DNA from 2 places in the Solibacillus kalamii genome. Region 1 is predicted to be linked to the other one. Evidence: riboswitches for the same ligand, from Rfam matches in the RefSeq annotation. Region 1 holds a riboswitch; the other holds the start of a gene.
The links. Region 1 has a riboswitch for preQ1 ahead of CBM15_RS03255 (QueT transporter family protein). Riboswitches for the same ligand answer to the same signal wherever they lie in the genome.
Positions count from the first base shown of each region.

Region 2: linked by a shared signal. The riboswitch ahead of queD (6-carboxytetrahydropterin synthase QueD) and the one ahead of CBM15_RS03255 (QueT transporter family protein) in region 1 are both predicted to bind preQ1.

Region 1 covers NZ_NHNT01000001.1:691,503-698,307, reverse strand. The annotation lists gene CBM15_RS03260 (metal ABC transporter ATP-binding protein) at 1-509, opposite strand, end outside; T-box leader at 627-841, opposite strand; gene CBM15_RS03255 (QueT transporter family protein) at 1,020-1,505, opposite strand; PreQ1 riboswitch class I at 1,512-1,556, opposite strand; gene CBM15_RS03250 (ABC transporter substrate-binding protein) at 1,846-2,862, shown strand; gene CBM15_RS03245 (ABC transporter permease) at 2,958-3,998, shown strand; gene CBM15_RS03240 (ABC transporter ATP-binding protein) at 3,991-4,785, shown strand; gene ilvA (threonine ammonia-lyase IlvA) at 5,079-6,347, opposite strand; gene CBM15_RS03230 (SDR family NAD(P)-dependent oxidoreductase) at 6,695-6,805, shown strand, end outside.
Region 2 covers NZ_NHNT01000009.1:116,978-123,782, forward strand. The annotation lists gene queE (7-carboxy-7-deazaguanine synthase QueE) at 62-790, opposite strand; gene queD (6-carboxytetrahydropterin synthase QueD) at 783-1,253, opposite strand; PreQ1 riboswitch class I at 1,405-1,451, opposite strand; gene rlmH (23S rRNA (pseudouridine(1915)-N(3))-methyltransferase RlmH) at 1,532-2,011, opposite strand; gene CBM15_RS13440 (CxxH/CxxC protein) at 2,102-2,266, opposite strand; gene CBM15_RS13445 (S1C family serine protease) at 2,430-3,722, opposite strand; gene CBM15_RS13450 (MBL fold metallo-hydrolase) at 3,904-4,692, opposite strand; gene CBM15_RS13455 (two-component system regulatory protein YycI) at 4,708-5,544, opposite strand; gene CBM15_RS13460 (YycH family regulatory protein) at 5,525-6,805, opposite strand, start outside.

The DNA of each region.
Region 1 (6,805 bases):
GACTGTTCAGGTGTTGGTGTTGTAAACAGCTGTTCAATCAATTGATTAATGTTTGGCTCTACTTGCTCTGCTTCAATATTTGTATGGAAAACAGCGATTTCATCTGTTAAATGATCAAAAATAACGAGTGTATCGTAAACGTGAAACTGCAGTTCAGGCAATGGCTTTTGCAATGCATGAATATAGCCAATCCCGCCACCTGTAAACGGATATTCCGTATGTGACGAGATACGCGGCATCGCTTGTTTTAAGAGTTGGATCAGTTCGCCTTCATATGTGTAGGCTTTTTTTGAATGATGCGTATGATCTAAGAGCTTATCATCTGTCCCGATATATGTTTTGCGGGGATTGACCCCGATGAACGAATAGCGTCCATTACCATCATATTTAGAGGAACTTTCCAATAAAAACTTCCGTTCACCTTGCAATCGCTGGAAAATAGAAATCGGTGTCAGTAAATCCCCATTTACTTTTTTCATTGATGTACGAAAATGTTGCTGAACTACCATTTGAAACACTCCTTTTTTGAAATAAACTACGCCTTTACGATTCGGATTATTTAGCAATCTTGTAATTATAGTTTGCTGAATAAAAAAAAATCGCCCTCAGCAAAAGAATTAACTTTTGCTGAGGACGATCTGCACCGCGTTGCCACCTCGTTTGAAGCATGCCAAAAAAGCCATGCCTCCACTTAAACCTGATAACGGCAGGGTACCGTCCACCGACTAGCGCCAGCAGCTTTCATAAGGCCCATTCACATTTACCTTTTGACGTATTTTCACCATCCATACGCTCTCTGGACAAAACAATAAATGCTACTTTTCTTATTCAACAATTTACTCAACTAAGCTCAACTAAACGAAAACGGTGGTCGCGCTCCCGCAACCTGCTACCGTAAATAATAATTTAATATGCTTTATTCTAACACTGAAAAACGAAATGTCAAACAATTCTAAAATGTTTTCGCTAAATAAAAAAACCAGCTGGCGTTTAAAAGACAGCTGGTGAAACAATCGATATTAAATTAATTTTTTGAAATTCAATCGTTTATTTAAAGTGTACATAATCGGTGCTCCAACCGCCAATACAACAAATTCGCCAAATGCTACAAACAGCCAAGTTTCCCAGAACGGGAAGCCGAGTACAATATTCAGCTGTGCTGCAATGATAAACATTGTAAACGTAAATAGCGTTGTATTAATGATCAGACGAGCCCAAATATTTTTCACAAACTTACAAATGAATATGAAAATTCCCAGTGTAATAATCGTATGTCCCACACCGAATATTAAGTCAATTGGACCGATTGAAGACAGCAGGAAATTGGAAATAAATACACCTAAAACAACACCTAACATATAGCGCGGGTTAAAAGCGACTAAATGGTTAAAAATTTCGGCAATACGGAACTGTACTTGCCCAAAGCTAATTGGTGCAACAAGCATTGTGACAGCAATATACAATGCTGCAATAATGGCACTCGCTGCAATAAACTTTACTTTCATATGAAATTCCTCCTAGTTTTTTAACGTGGGATGGTTACGAACCACGCAAAGCAACTGCAATCATAGCAATATTGAAAATAAAAGTAAAGATTTATAGGTCTTTTTTTTCAATAATTGTTCAAAAAATTTACAAAGAGTAAAAAGTTCAACAAACCCCGCCGCATAGCGGTTTGAAGTGTAGCAAGTAAATTTTAAAATAAGGCGCATTACCTAGAATAAATTCAGAATATTCTAAATGTTATTGACTATCTAAATATGACGCGGTAATATTATTCCAACACACTTCATCCAAATGAAGTTCGGCGCTTTAAACCGATAAAGTAAACTAGGGGGAAATAAGATGAGAAAAAACTTAATGAAGCTGTCCTTTTTATTATTCGGGCTTCTTTTATTATTAGCTGCTTGTGGCGCGGAAGAGAGCGAGACATCTTCGAATGAGACAACAAATGGCGAGGCTGTAGATACAGCTAATGCAGATAGTGAAAAAACATTTAAAATCGGGACAACACAAATTGTTGAGCATCCATCATTAGATGCAGCAAAAGAAGGGTTTAAAAAAGCAATTGAAGATGCAGGTATTAAAGCAGAATACGTAGATAAATCAGCAAACAACGATAACAGTGCGAACATGACAATCGCCCAGCAGTTAGTCGGGGATAATGTAGATCTGATTTTCGCGAACTCAACACCTTCAGCACAGGCGGCAAAAAGCGCAACTTCCGATATTCCGGTTATCTTCACATCGGTAACGGATGCAGTAGGTGCAGAATTGATCGAGTCAATGGCAACACCTGGTGCTAACGTAACAGGTACGATTGATTTACATCCGGAAACAATGCCGAAAACAGTTGCTTTCCTAAAAGAATTAGGGGCAAAAAATGTAGGGATGGTATTTAACGCTGGTGAGCAAAACTCAGTTGCACAAATTGCGGCAGTAAAAGAAATTGCAGCAAAAGAAGGCGTAACGATTGTGGAAGCAGCGGTATCTGCTTCATCTGAAGTACGCCAGGCAGCAGAATCATTAGTAGGAAAAGTAGATGCATTTTATATTATTACAGATAATACTGTTGTATCGGCACTTGAATCTGTAATCGAAGTAGCAGATGCAAACAAATTACCGCTAGTTGTTGGTGAGCTTGATTCAGTAGAGCGAGGCGGTTTAGCAGCATACGGTTTCGAATACTACGATATCGGCTATGAAGCAGGGCAAATGGCGGCACAAATTTTATTAGAAGGCAAATCACCTTCAGAAGTTCCAGCTGCTTACCCGGCAAACTTAAAATTAGTAATCAATAAAGCAACAGCAGAAAACCTAGGCTTGGAAATTAAGCCTGAATGGGAAGCCGAAGTACAATAATTCACTTTATCAAAAAAAGCAAGTCAGCCTAAACAGGTATAAATGTTTGGGCTGATTTGCTTAAAACTTTTAAAAAAGTCAGGAGATGATTCGAGATGTTTACAGCTATGTTTGGGTCAGTGGAGCAAGGGATCATCTATGCAATTATGGCGCTTGGGGTTTATTTAACATTCCGCGTGCTGGATTTTCCGGATTTAACGGTTGATGGAAGCTTTGTAACGGGTGCAGGTACGGCAGCGATGATGATCGTACTTGGCTATAATCCGTTGCTTGCCACATTGGTTGCAACAGTTGCTGGATTTATTGCTGGATGCATGACAGGAATTTTACACACTAAAGGGAAAATTAATCCACTGCTTGCAGGGATTTTAATGATGATTGCCCTCTATTCGATCAATCTTCGAATTATGGGGTTAAGCTCAGATACCGGTGTAACACGACCAAATATTCCATTATTAAATTCGGAAACAGTTTTTTCGACGTTCGGAGCTTTCTGGTCGAATTTAGGTATTGATTCCGCGATTACAAACCTATTGAAATCAATGGGCTTAGCTTCTGTTCCAACAACTTGGGGAATTTTAATTTTAATGGTTGTTGTCACGGCGGTTATTAAACTAGTAGTAGACTGGTTCTTAAAAACGGAAATCGGTCTGGCAATCCGTGCAACAGGTGACAATAAACGAATGATTCGCAGCTTTTCGGCAAATACCGATTCACTGGTCATTTTAGGGCTGGGAATTTCAAATGGTATGGTGGCATTATCGGGTGCCTTGATTGCCCAATATACAAAGTTTGCCGATGTCGGACTGGGAATTGGTATGATCGTTGTCGGATTGGCGTCTGTAATTATCGGTGAAGCGATTTTCGGAACAAAGTCGATTGTTCGTGTCACATTTGCAGTTATTGCCGGGGCAATAATTTACCGAATGATTTACGCATTGGCTTTACGTGTGAAATGGCTTGACTCAGGTGATATGAAATTAATTACGGCGGTTATCGTTATTCTAGCGCTAGTAATCCCGCAAATCGTAGGGAAATATAAAGAGAAAAAGAGAAAAGCAAAACGTTTGGAAGAACGTCTCGCATTACAGCAGGCAGAAGTAGATATTGAGCAGGGGGGGAAGAGCCTTGCTTAAATTAGATGGCATTAATAAAGTGTTTAACGAAGGAACACCCGATGAGAAAATTGCGCTGGACAATATTAACTTGCATTTGGCACCTGGTGACTTCGTTACAATTATCGGAAGTAACGGTGCCGGTAAATCGACAATGATGAATATGATTTCCGGAGCGTTAACACCCGACTTTGGCTCTGTCGAAATTAACGGCAATAATTTAACCCGTTTGCCGGAGTATAAGCGTGCTGTCCATATCGGCCGTGTTTTCCAAGATCCAATGGCAGGGACAGCACCAACGATGACAATTGAAGAAAACTTGGCGATCGCCTACTCGCGCAACACGAAGCGTTCATTGCGTTTTGGCGTTGATAAAAAGCGTCGAGAGTTTTTCAAAACGTCATTGGAAAAGCTGCATTTGAATTTGGAAAACCGTTTATCGGCTAAAGTCGGGCTATTATCGGGTGGGGAACGCCAGGCATTAAGTTTATTAATGGCGACATTTACGAAGCCTTCAATTTTACTGCTTGATGAACATACAGCAGCTCTTGATCCGTCCCGTGCAGAGCTTATTACAAAGCTGACAAAAGAGCTTGTCGAGGAAAGCCAGCTGACAACACTGATGGTCACGCATAATATGCAGCAGGCGCTCGATTTGGGGAATCGCCTCATCATGATGGATAAAGGTCAGGTCATTCTGGAAGTCGGCGAAGACCGCAAACAGGACTTGACGATTCCGGATTTAATGCACGAATTCGAACAAATCCGCGGCGAAAAAATGAACTCAGACCGCGCGCTGCTAGGGTAATTGAGAAGTTCCGTACAGATATCGAGCTTTTTTTAATGAGTAAGCATCAGTTTGAATTAAAACTTAATTAATTGATTGGAGCGAAGGGGCGACTCCTGGCGGATAAACGTGACGCCTGAGACTAGGAACAAAAGCTAAGAACGCCACGTCCTGTGGCAACGCTTTTGTGACCAGCATCGTGTTGGCCTCACGCCCCCGGAAAGCGTCCCCGTAACGGAAATCAATTTTTAGAAGCAAAAGACTCAATTTTCTCTTGGAGAAAATTGAGTCTTTAAATTTTTTAACAATATTATCTACACAAGCAACGCAAACAGCGTACTGTCGTTATTTACTTCTTTATACTCGAAGCCGTTTGCACGCATACGTTCAATTAATCCTGCGTGGTCTTCGCGATGTGCAAGCTCTATGCCGACCAATGCCGGACCGCTTTCTTTGTTGTTCTTCTTCGTATACTCAAATGTTGTAATATCATCATTCGGACCAAGAACTTCCGTTAAAAATTGGCGTAATGCTCCTGAACGCTGCGGGAAACTTACGATGAAATAGTGCAGCAGCCCTTCATAGATGAGTGAGCGTTCTTTAATTTCCTGCATACGCCCAATATCGTTATTTCCTCCAGAGATAATGATGACAACCGATTTTCCGCGAATTTGCTCTGCGTAAAAGTCAAGTGCTGCAACCGACAATGCTCCAGCAGGCTCGGCAATAATAGCATGTTTATTATATAAATCTAAAATAGTCGTGCATACTTTGCCTTCCGGAACCGTGATAATATCATCCAAATAATGACGGCATACTTCATATGTATCATGCCCAACACATTTTACAGCAGCGCCATCAACGAATTTATCGATCGTATCCAATGAAACCACTGCTCCGTTTTGGAAAGCAGATTTCATACTTGCCGCCCCTGCAGGCTCTACACCAATAACTTTACTCGAAGGGGATAAGTTTTTAATGTACGAAGAGACGCCTGACATTAAGCCGCCACCGCCGATACTGCCAAATACATAATCGATCGGTTCTTCGATATCATTCATAATTTCGACCGCCACTGTTCCTTGGCCAGCCATTACATCTGCATCATCGAACGGATGGATGAAAATGCGGTTTTCCTGTTCACAATAGGCAAGCGCACTTTCTGCAGAGTCGTCAAATGTATCGCCAGCCAGCACAATTTCCACAAAGCTTCTTCCAAACATCCGCACTTGATCGATCTTTTGTTTCGGTGTTGTTTTCGGCATGAAGATTGTCGCTTTGATTTCCAGCTTTGCACATGCGTAGGCAACGCCTTGTGCATGATTGCCTGCGCTTGCACAGACTACACCTGAAGCACGAGCCTCAGTTTCAATTTTTTTAATTTTATAGTAGGCACCACGTAATTTAAATGAGCGAACATGCTGCAAATCTTCACGCTTGAAGTAAATTTTTGCCCCATATTTTTCTGATAAATATTCGTTTAATTGCAGGGGTGTATGTACAACAACATCTTTTAAAAAATGATGTGCGATTAATACGTTTTCGACTGCAATCGTATTTGGTTGAGTAACTCCCATTTCCATGTAACCTCCGTCATCTGATTAAAGATTATATTATTCTATCATAAATTTATGACGTAATGGCGTAAAAATTCTGTAAATTATGAAAATTCACCAATACGCCATAATGAAAGCGGTTTAATAGAGAATTAGGAAGGGATTCAGACGAAAACCCCTTCAAATTGAAACGCCAACTAAATTCCTCGGAAGGGCATATCGTAGAACGGAACAGGAAAAGCTTATGTTTAAATCACCCCCCCATGTTTATTTGAAAAGTAACAGGGAAAAATAAAGTATTGTGGCAGGACAGTTTTGCAAATAGAAAAAAGCATATTGGAAACGTCCAAAATCATCTTTCAGGAGGAATAGCGATGACTAAAACAGCGATCATTACAGGTGGAGGCAGCGGGTTAGGGCAGGCAACAGCAATCCGTATGGCTCAGGAAGGTATTAATATTGCAGTAGTGGATGTCAGTGAAAAA
Region 2 (6,805 bases), on a different contig from region 1:
AATTCACTTCATACTATATTCAAGCACACTTAACATTTTACCATAATTTTACAGCCCCGAATTACACCCCTCTTTTATTTCCCCAGATGAGGGTATGCAGCTGTGGCAGTACTTTAACATCGTTTAATTGTTCATCCATCATCACTTGATCAATGAGCATTTCATACTTTGCCAATAGATAGTTTGCTAATTGGCCAGTGTCTAAAGAGGTAATGTCATCATTTCCGACTTGTAAATAAAGTGGAGTGTCTGGGTATCGTCGATGTACTTCTTTGGCATACTCATAATCCTCTTGATTAAACACTACGATTTTTAGCGACATTTGCTGATTACCATTTCGAATTTTCAACTTCTCTAAAATATGAGACAGCATCAAAAAATCTGTGGTCATACCTGAGCTAGGTGGTTTTGGCGAAATTGTCAATTCATCGATATCGTATAGCCAATCCTGCCACTTACTTCCTTGCGTCTCTACCCCAATTTTTATATTATTTTTTTTCAAAATGGCAATCAGTGCACCTAAGTTGTAAAGAAGTGCTGGATTTCCTCCTGAAATTGTGACAAACGAAAACCTATTTCCACCAAGACGTTTTAACTCCATCCAAATATCCTCCGCCGTCATTTGCACGATTAAATGCTTGCCGCTTCCATCCCATGTAAATGACGAATCGCACCAAGAACAGGCATAATCACATCCAGCTGTGCGTACAAACATCGTCTTCTGACCTATTACCATACCCTCGCCTTGAATTGTAGGACCGAAAATTTCGATTACAGGGACTTTACTCAACTTCCATCCATTCCCTTCTTGCTTCAGCATAGCTCGTAGGCGTTTCATATAGCTTAATAAACTCTACACGTGCACCATCATAACGTTGCTCCTTTTGCAAAGCTTCATGTAACTTTTCATAAATCCAAACAACAATATTTTCAGCTGTTGTATTCATCGGTGGTAGCGTTTCATTGATATAATGATGGTCCAAATATGTTTCGATTTGCTTCCACATTTCCTTAATATCCCCAAAGTCAATCATCAATCCTCGATCGTCCGTATAACCGCTTAAGCCTAAAATCACACGATACGTATGTCCATGTAGATTTTTACACTTTCCCTCATAGTTATGTAAATGATGCGCGGCGTCAAACGTAAACTCTTTACTCACAAGCACACGTTTTGCATGATACTTTAATTGACTTCTTTTAATATCTACATCCATTTTTTGTAGCTTATCGACAATTCTAAAATCTGGCATACGTTAAAATCTCCTCCAGCATATAAATATAAAAACTCCCTCGTAAAATGTTTCCGACACTTTCCAAGAGAGGTTGCTACGAATCGTTCTATTAAAACATATGATTAAAACATAAAAAGCCATGTCCTATATGGACATGGCGAATTGTCATGTTTCCATAGTTTTTTATAGAGGGTATTAGCTATGAACCTCTCCCGTTTTACTTCGGGCGTTATTGTATAAGATTATAATATATAAGTTTCCAGAAGATTTCAAATGTAATTCCAATAAAACCGCACTTACTTATGATAAGGTTCACCCTTAATTATTCTAAAACTGCGGTAAATCTGTTCTACTAGCACAAGTTTCATCAACTGGTGAGGCAGCGTCATTTTTCCGAAGCATAGTTTTTCATCCGCGCGCTTAAGTACATCCGTATGCAACCCTAATGACCCGCCTATAACAAACGCAACTTTGCTTTTCCCGTAAGTCATCAGCGCCTCTAAATCTGCCGCCATTTCTTCGCTCGTTTTCATTTTACCGTCGAGTGCCAAAGCGATGACATATGTACCATCATTAATTTTCGCAAGGATACGGTCACCTTCTTTTCGTTTGACGATTTCCATATCGGCATCGCTTAACTGTTCAGGTGCTTTTTCATCCGGGACTTCTACTAAATCGATTTTTGCATAGCCGCCTAATCGCTTCACATATTCCTCGATGCCCATTTTTAAATACTTTTCTTTTAATTTACCAACCGAGATGATAGTAATATTCACAACTTATCCACCTTTACGTTCCATTTACAAACAAGTTATCCACAAAAGTTATGCACATATCCACAAATAAAAACTATATATTGTGTAAAGTTATTTACTTGATACAACATATGTTGCTGACTGTTCACAGTAAGAACAAGTTGTTGATAACTTTTCCTCTTCCGATAAAAAATCCATCATAGGGAATTGTTCCGTTTCTGCCACGTGCATATCTAACGCATGATCTATATGGGTTTCACAGCTGTATGTCTTCATTTTTAAACCTTCTTTCTTTTCTGAAATTTCCACAAACTTATTCACAATTTTTGAAATGTTATCCACAACCCATTGTAACAGACAAAAAACGAGTAGAAAAGACAAGCCTTTTTCTTCTCTACCCGTTGTGTACAATTTCACTCTTTAATTAAGTTATCCACATTTACAATTGTGCATTTTCCACTAACTCTAAATTAGCTTCTACTATTTTACCGTTACGATATACTTTAATTTTTAGTGTATCGCCAATGGATTTTTCATTATATAGATGTTTGCGAAGCTCAATTGCATTTTCAATTTTTTCGCCATCCATCTCCACAATGACATCGTACTGTTGCAAACCAGCTTTATCAGCAGCTGAACCTCGTACAACTTGAGAAATGACAACGCCATTTGTTACTTCTTCAGGCAATTTTAATGTTTGCTGTTGATAATAAGCCGGTACTTCCGTTAAATCGACTAAGGAAATTCCCATTGTTGGGCGTTGTACTTCACCATGCTTTTCGAGTTGTTCAATAATTGGAATTGCTGAATTGATCGGAATTGCAAATCCTAAGCCCTCAACTGAAGACTGGGCAATTTTCATCGAATTTATACCGATTAATTCTCCTGCAATATTCACTAAAGCGCCACCAGAGTTCCCTGAATTGATCGCTGCATCAGTCTGTAATACTTCTGTTGACCAGTCTTCCGCACCATCTTCATTTAAATCGACTGGTACAGACCGATCTTTCCCTGAAATTACACCTGTTGTTACCGAACCATAAAAATCTAATCCTAATGGATTTCCGATGGCAATTACCGTTTCACCTTGTTTTAATACATCCGAATCTCCGAAGTTAGCTACTGTTTCAATTCCTTCACTTGGTATTGAAAGTATTGCTAAGTCTGTCCAAATATCAGAACCAATAAGCTCTGCTTTTACTTTCTCACCATCGTCTAAAGTTACTTCAATTTGTTCTGCACCATCCACAACATGGTGATTTGTAACGATAAAGGCAAAGTTCCCTTCTTTTTTATATACAACGCCTGAACCGCTACCTACCGCTTGAGCTTCTCCCGTACTTTGGTTCCAGAAGTTCGGTGCTACATTTTGAATATTTGTAATCCCAACAACGGCACTCGATACTTTTTCGACCGCATTTGTTACATCTGTTGTCACCTCTGTTGCAGTTTGACTAATTGTTGAGTTGGGGGAGTCATTTGTAACCGAGTTCACTTCATTACCACCTGGTAACTGGTTTGCCAATGAGGGAAGCAGGAGCCATAATAATAAAGCACCAACGACAACACCGCTCAAGCCAGATAAAAAGTACCCGCCTTTACTGCCGCCTTTTTTTTCTTTTCTATTCTGCCGCTGTTTTTTTTCTTCTTCTTCTCTTTTTAAACGAGCCTCAAGCTCTGCAATACGATCATTTTGGGTTTCTTTCTTATCGTCTTCAGGATAGTATCCCATATCGCTCATCCTTCCTTATTTCTTCTTACTGATAGCATACACACTTAACATTAAAATTAGATGAAAATCTCATAAAACCTAATTAAAAATTGTCAATAAAATTAAAAAGGTATGCTAAAAGTAGAAACTTTTAACACACCTATCTTTTACCCATATTTACTTCAATTATGCCTTGCTGAAATTAAACTGTCACAAGCCTTGTCGGCTCATTTGCATCGGTATCATGCAGATGCAGATATTCCCCTGCCATAATGCCGCAAGACTGCAATGTCTGTTCTACGCTCATCCGCGCCAGATCTTTCATATTGTTGTCTTTACTTAAATGCGCCAAATAAATTTGTGTCGGTTTTTCAGCTACAACATCTGCCATTGCCACTGCAGCATCTTCGTTCGAAACATGTCCTACATCGGATAATATACGGCGTTTAATACTCCAAGGGTATTTGCCCATTTGAAGCATACTCACATCATGATTACTTTCAAATACATAGGCATCTGCCGCTGAGATATATCCTTTCATCCGGTCGCTGACATAGCCTGTATCTGTAATGACAACAAGCTTTCGTCCGTTTTCATAGAATGTATAGAACATCGGTTCAGCAGCATCGTGAGACACGGCAAATGATTGAATATCCAGTCCTCCAAATGTTTTTACTGTTTCCATATCAAAATCGAAACATAAATCTGTCGGAATTGTTCCTACGAGCCCATCCATTGCTGTCCATGTTTTTGCATTTGCAAATACAGGAATATTATATTTACGTGCAATGACACCGAGCCCTTTAATATGATCACTATGCTCATGTGTTACTAAAATACCTGATAAATTTTTCATATCACGATCTATATTAGCAAACAGTTGCTCCATTTTCTTTCCGCTTAAGCCTGCATCAATCAAAAATGAATGTTCATCATTTTCTACGTAGACTGCGTTTCCTGTACTGCCACTTGCTAAAACGCTAAATCGCATTGTTAAAACTCCCTACTATTCCAAATCCTCTGTCTGCTCGACAATTTCGGATAAATCATTTTGGATCTCTACAATTCGTCCCTGTACCGCATTCACAAAATGTATTTCTTCCTTGTCATCAGCCAGCTTCACCCGTACTTCCCATGTCGGTGCAAATACTTGTGTTTGCGTTAATTGAACAATTGTAGAGTAGCCTAGATTCATTTCCGTAATCTGAGAATCTGGTTTTAATAAATTCTTTCCATATAAAATCTGCAATACTTGTCTTGCAGTTAATAGATTCTGTTCTTTATCTAATTTTTTATGCTCTTCCAGCATTGTTTGCTCATAGGAAACAATGCGGTTGTTATCATCCCAATAAAGTTTTACATAACCACGCACATTATAATACAATGTTACATCGTTTACCTTCTGGAAAAATGTCGCTTCTTTTTTCTCTTCATCAATATTCCAAAGCACATAGGAATCACCTTCATATACATTGTTGTGGACAAAATCAGTATATGAATCTCGGGTATCGCTTTTCTGAAGTTTCACAGGCTTGTCCATCGTCACAACCAGCTTATTGTTATTTTCAATCGTTGCACTTTGATTCGGAAAGTATGGCACTTCAGATGGAGAGAAATTTTTAATTTGTCCGGAATAATATGCCGCACTTTCCTTATTGTTCGGAAGGGCAATATACGTTATATTATCTTCCTTCAAACGGGCTTCGATTTCCACCGTTTCCCCTAAAACTTCTATTTTCTCTCCTTCTTTATAGCTCTCTAAATACTGCGTATATAAAAAGATATTCAATACTAGAAAAACCCATATAAAAATAGTTTTCGTTCTACTCCAATCCAAATTCATCACCCCCTATTTCCTGGGGTGAAAGGCGTGTCCATTCATTGTTTGTAACGGCAAACCAACGTGGCTCCAATACGATTATATCCGTATCTTCCTCAGATTTTTCCTGCGTTAACTCGTACCCAACAACGATTTCCTCTGTTTCTTTAAATAAGTTATTATCATTTTTACGCAGTGATTCAATTATTTGTTCTCCTGATTCGAGCTCTCTCGGTACTCTTTGGAAAACTGACCCTATTGAATAATAAGGACGGCGGTAACGGAAAATACGGTTTTCCCCCCATGTAGTTACTAGACGCGTTATCGTAACATCACTGTATACAGGAAGCCCCTGTACAAATAGCTGATACTCTGTACTATGCCTTCCAATGTTCATAGAGGACAAGCGGTAATCCATTGAAAACCCACCATGATCATTTATATAATTAAAGCTATCTATTAATAATCTTGCGGGAGGAATCGGTGCAATACTTTCTGCAGTCGGGTATACATAATTTATAATACGATTTTGGCTATCAACTGTCATTAACGATGTCCCATCAGTAAAGCGTTCGGATTGAGAACTTTCAATATTCCGTTGTACGATTTTTAAATCGGTGAACAGAATCTTTTTAAATAGATCAGGTTTAATCTCTTCAGCTAAATATCTGTACCTTGCTGACTGTATAGGATCTTTGGCTACATATAAAGAACGTAAAGCATCCCGTTCAACTTCAACATATTGGCTATAATCATTTGCCGGTTCAATTACCTTCTCCATGAAATAATCCTTATCCGGTACGCTTGCATACGCTCTATAATATAAACGTTTTTCTGTGTTTAGGAAGAGCAACTGTATCTGATCGCTATTTTCAACATTTGACCAGTCTATAATAAGACGTGTAAAGCTTGCATCCGGTATTTCATTTTCATTATATGACAATAGATTAGAGAAAACGCGCAAAGGAATTTCTTCATTATAAAACATTGTTATACGATTATTCGTACGCACCATTTCATTCATTTTACTGTCTGAAAGGTCATTTTTAATTAATTCCATCTCGTAAACTTGCCATGAACGTAAGTGTTTATATAAACCTTTTAAAGGTGTTGAAGAGACTGTCCCGTAAAATTGGTCATTTTGGCGATACAACAATCTGTACGGTTTTATTACTTCCTGTAAATCCTTAGGTTTGCCGACAAGTACTTCCTCAATCTGGGTCTCCTTTATCGTTTCATATTCCGGTTTGTAATTCCAAATAAGAAGTGTGAACACAATGCTGAG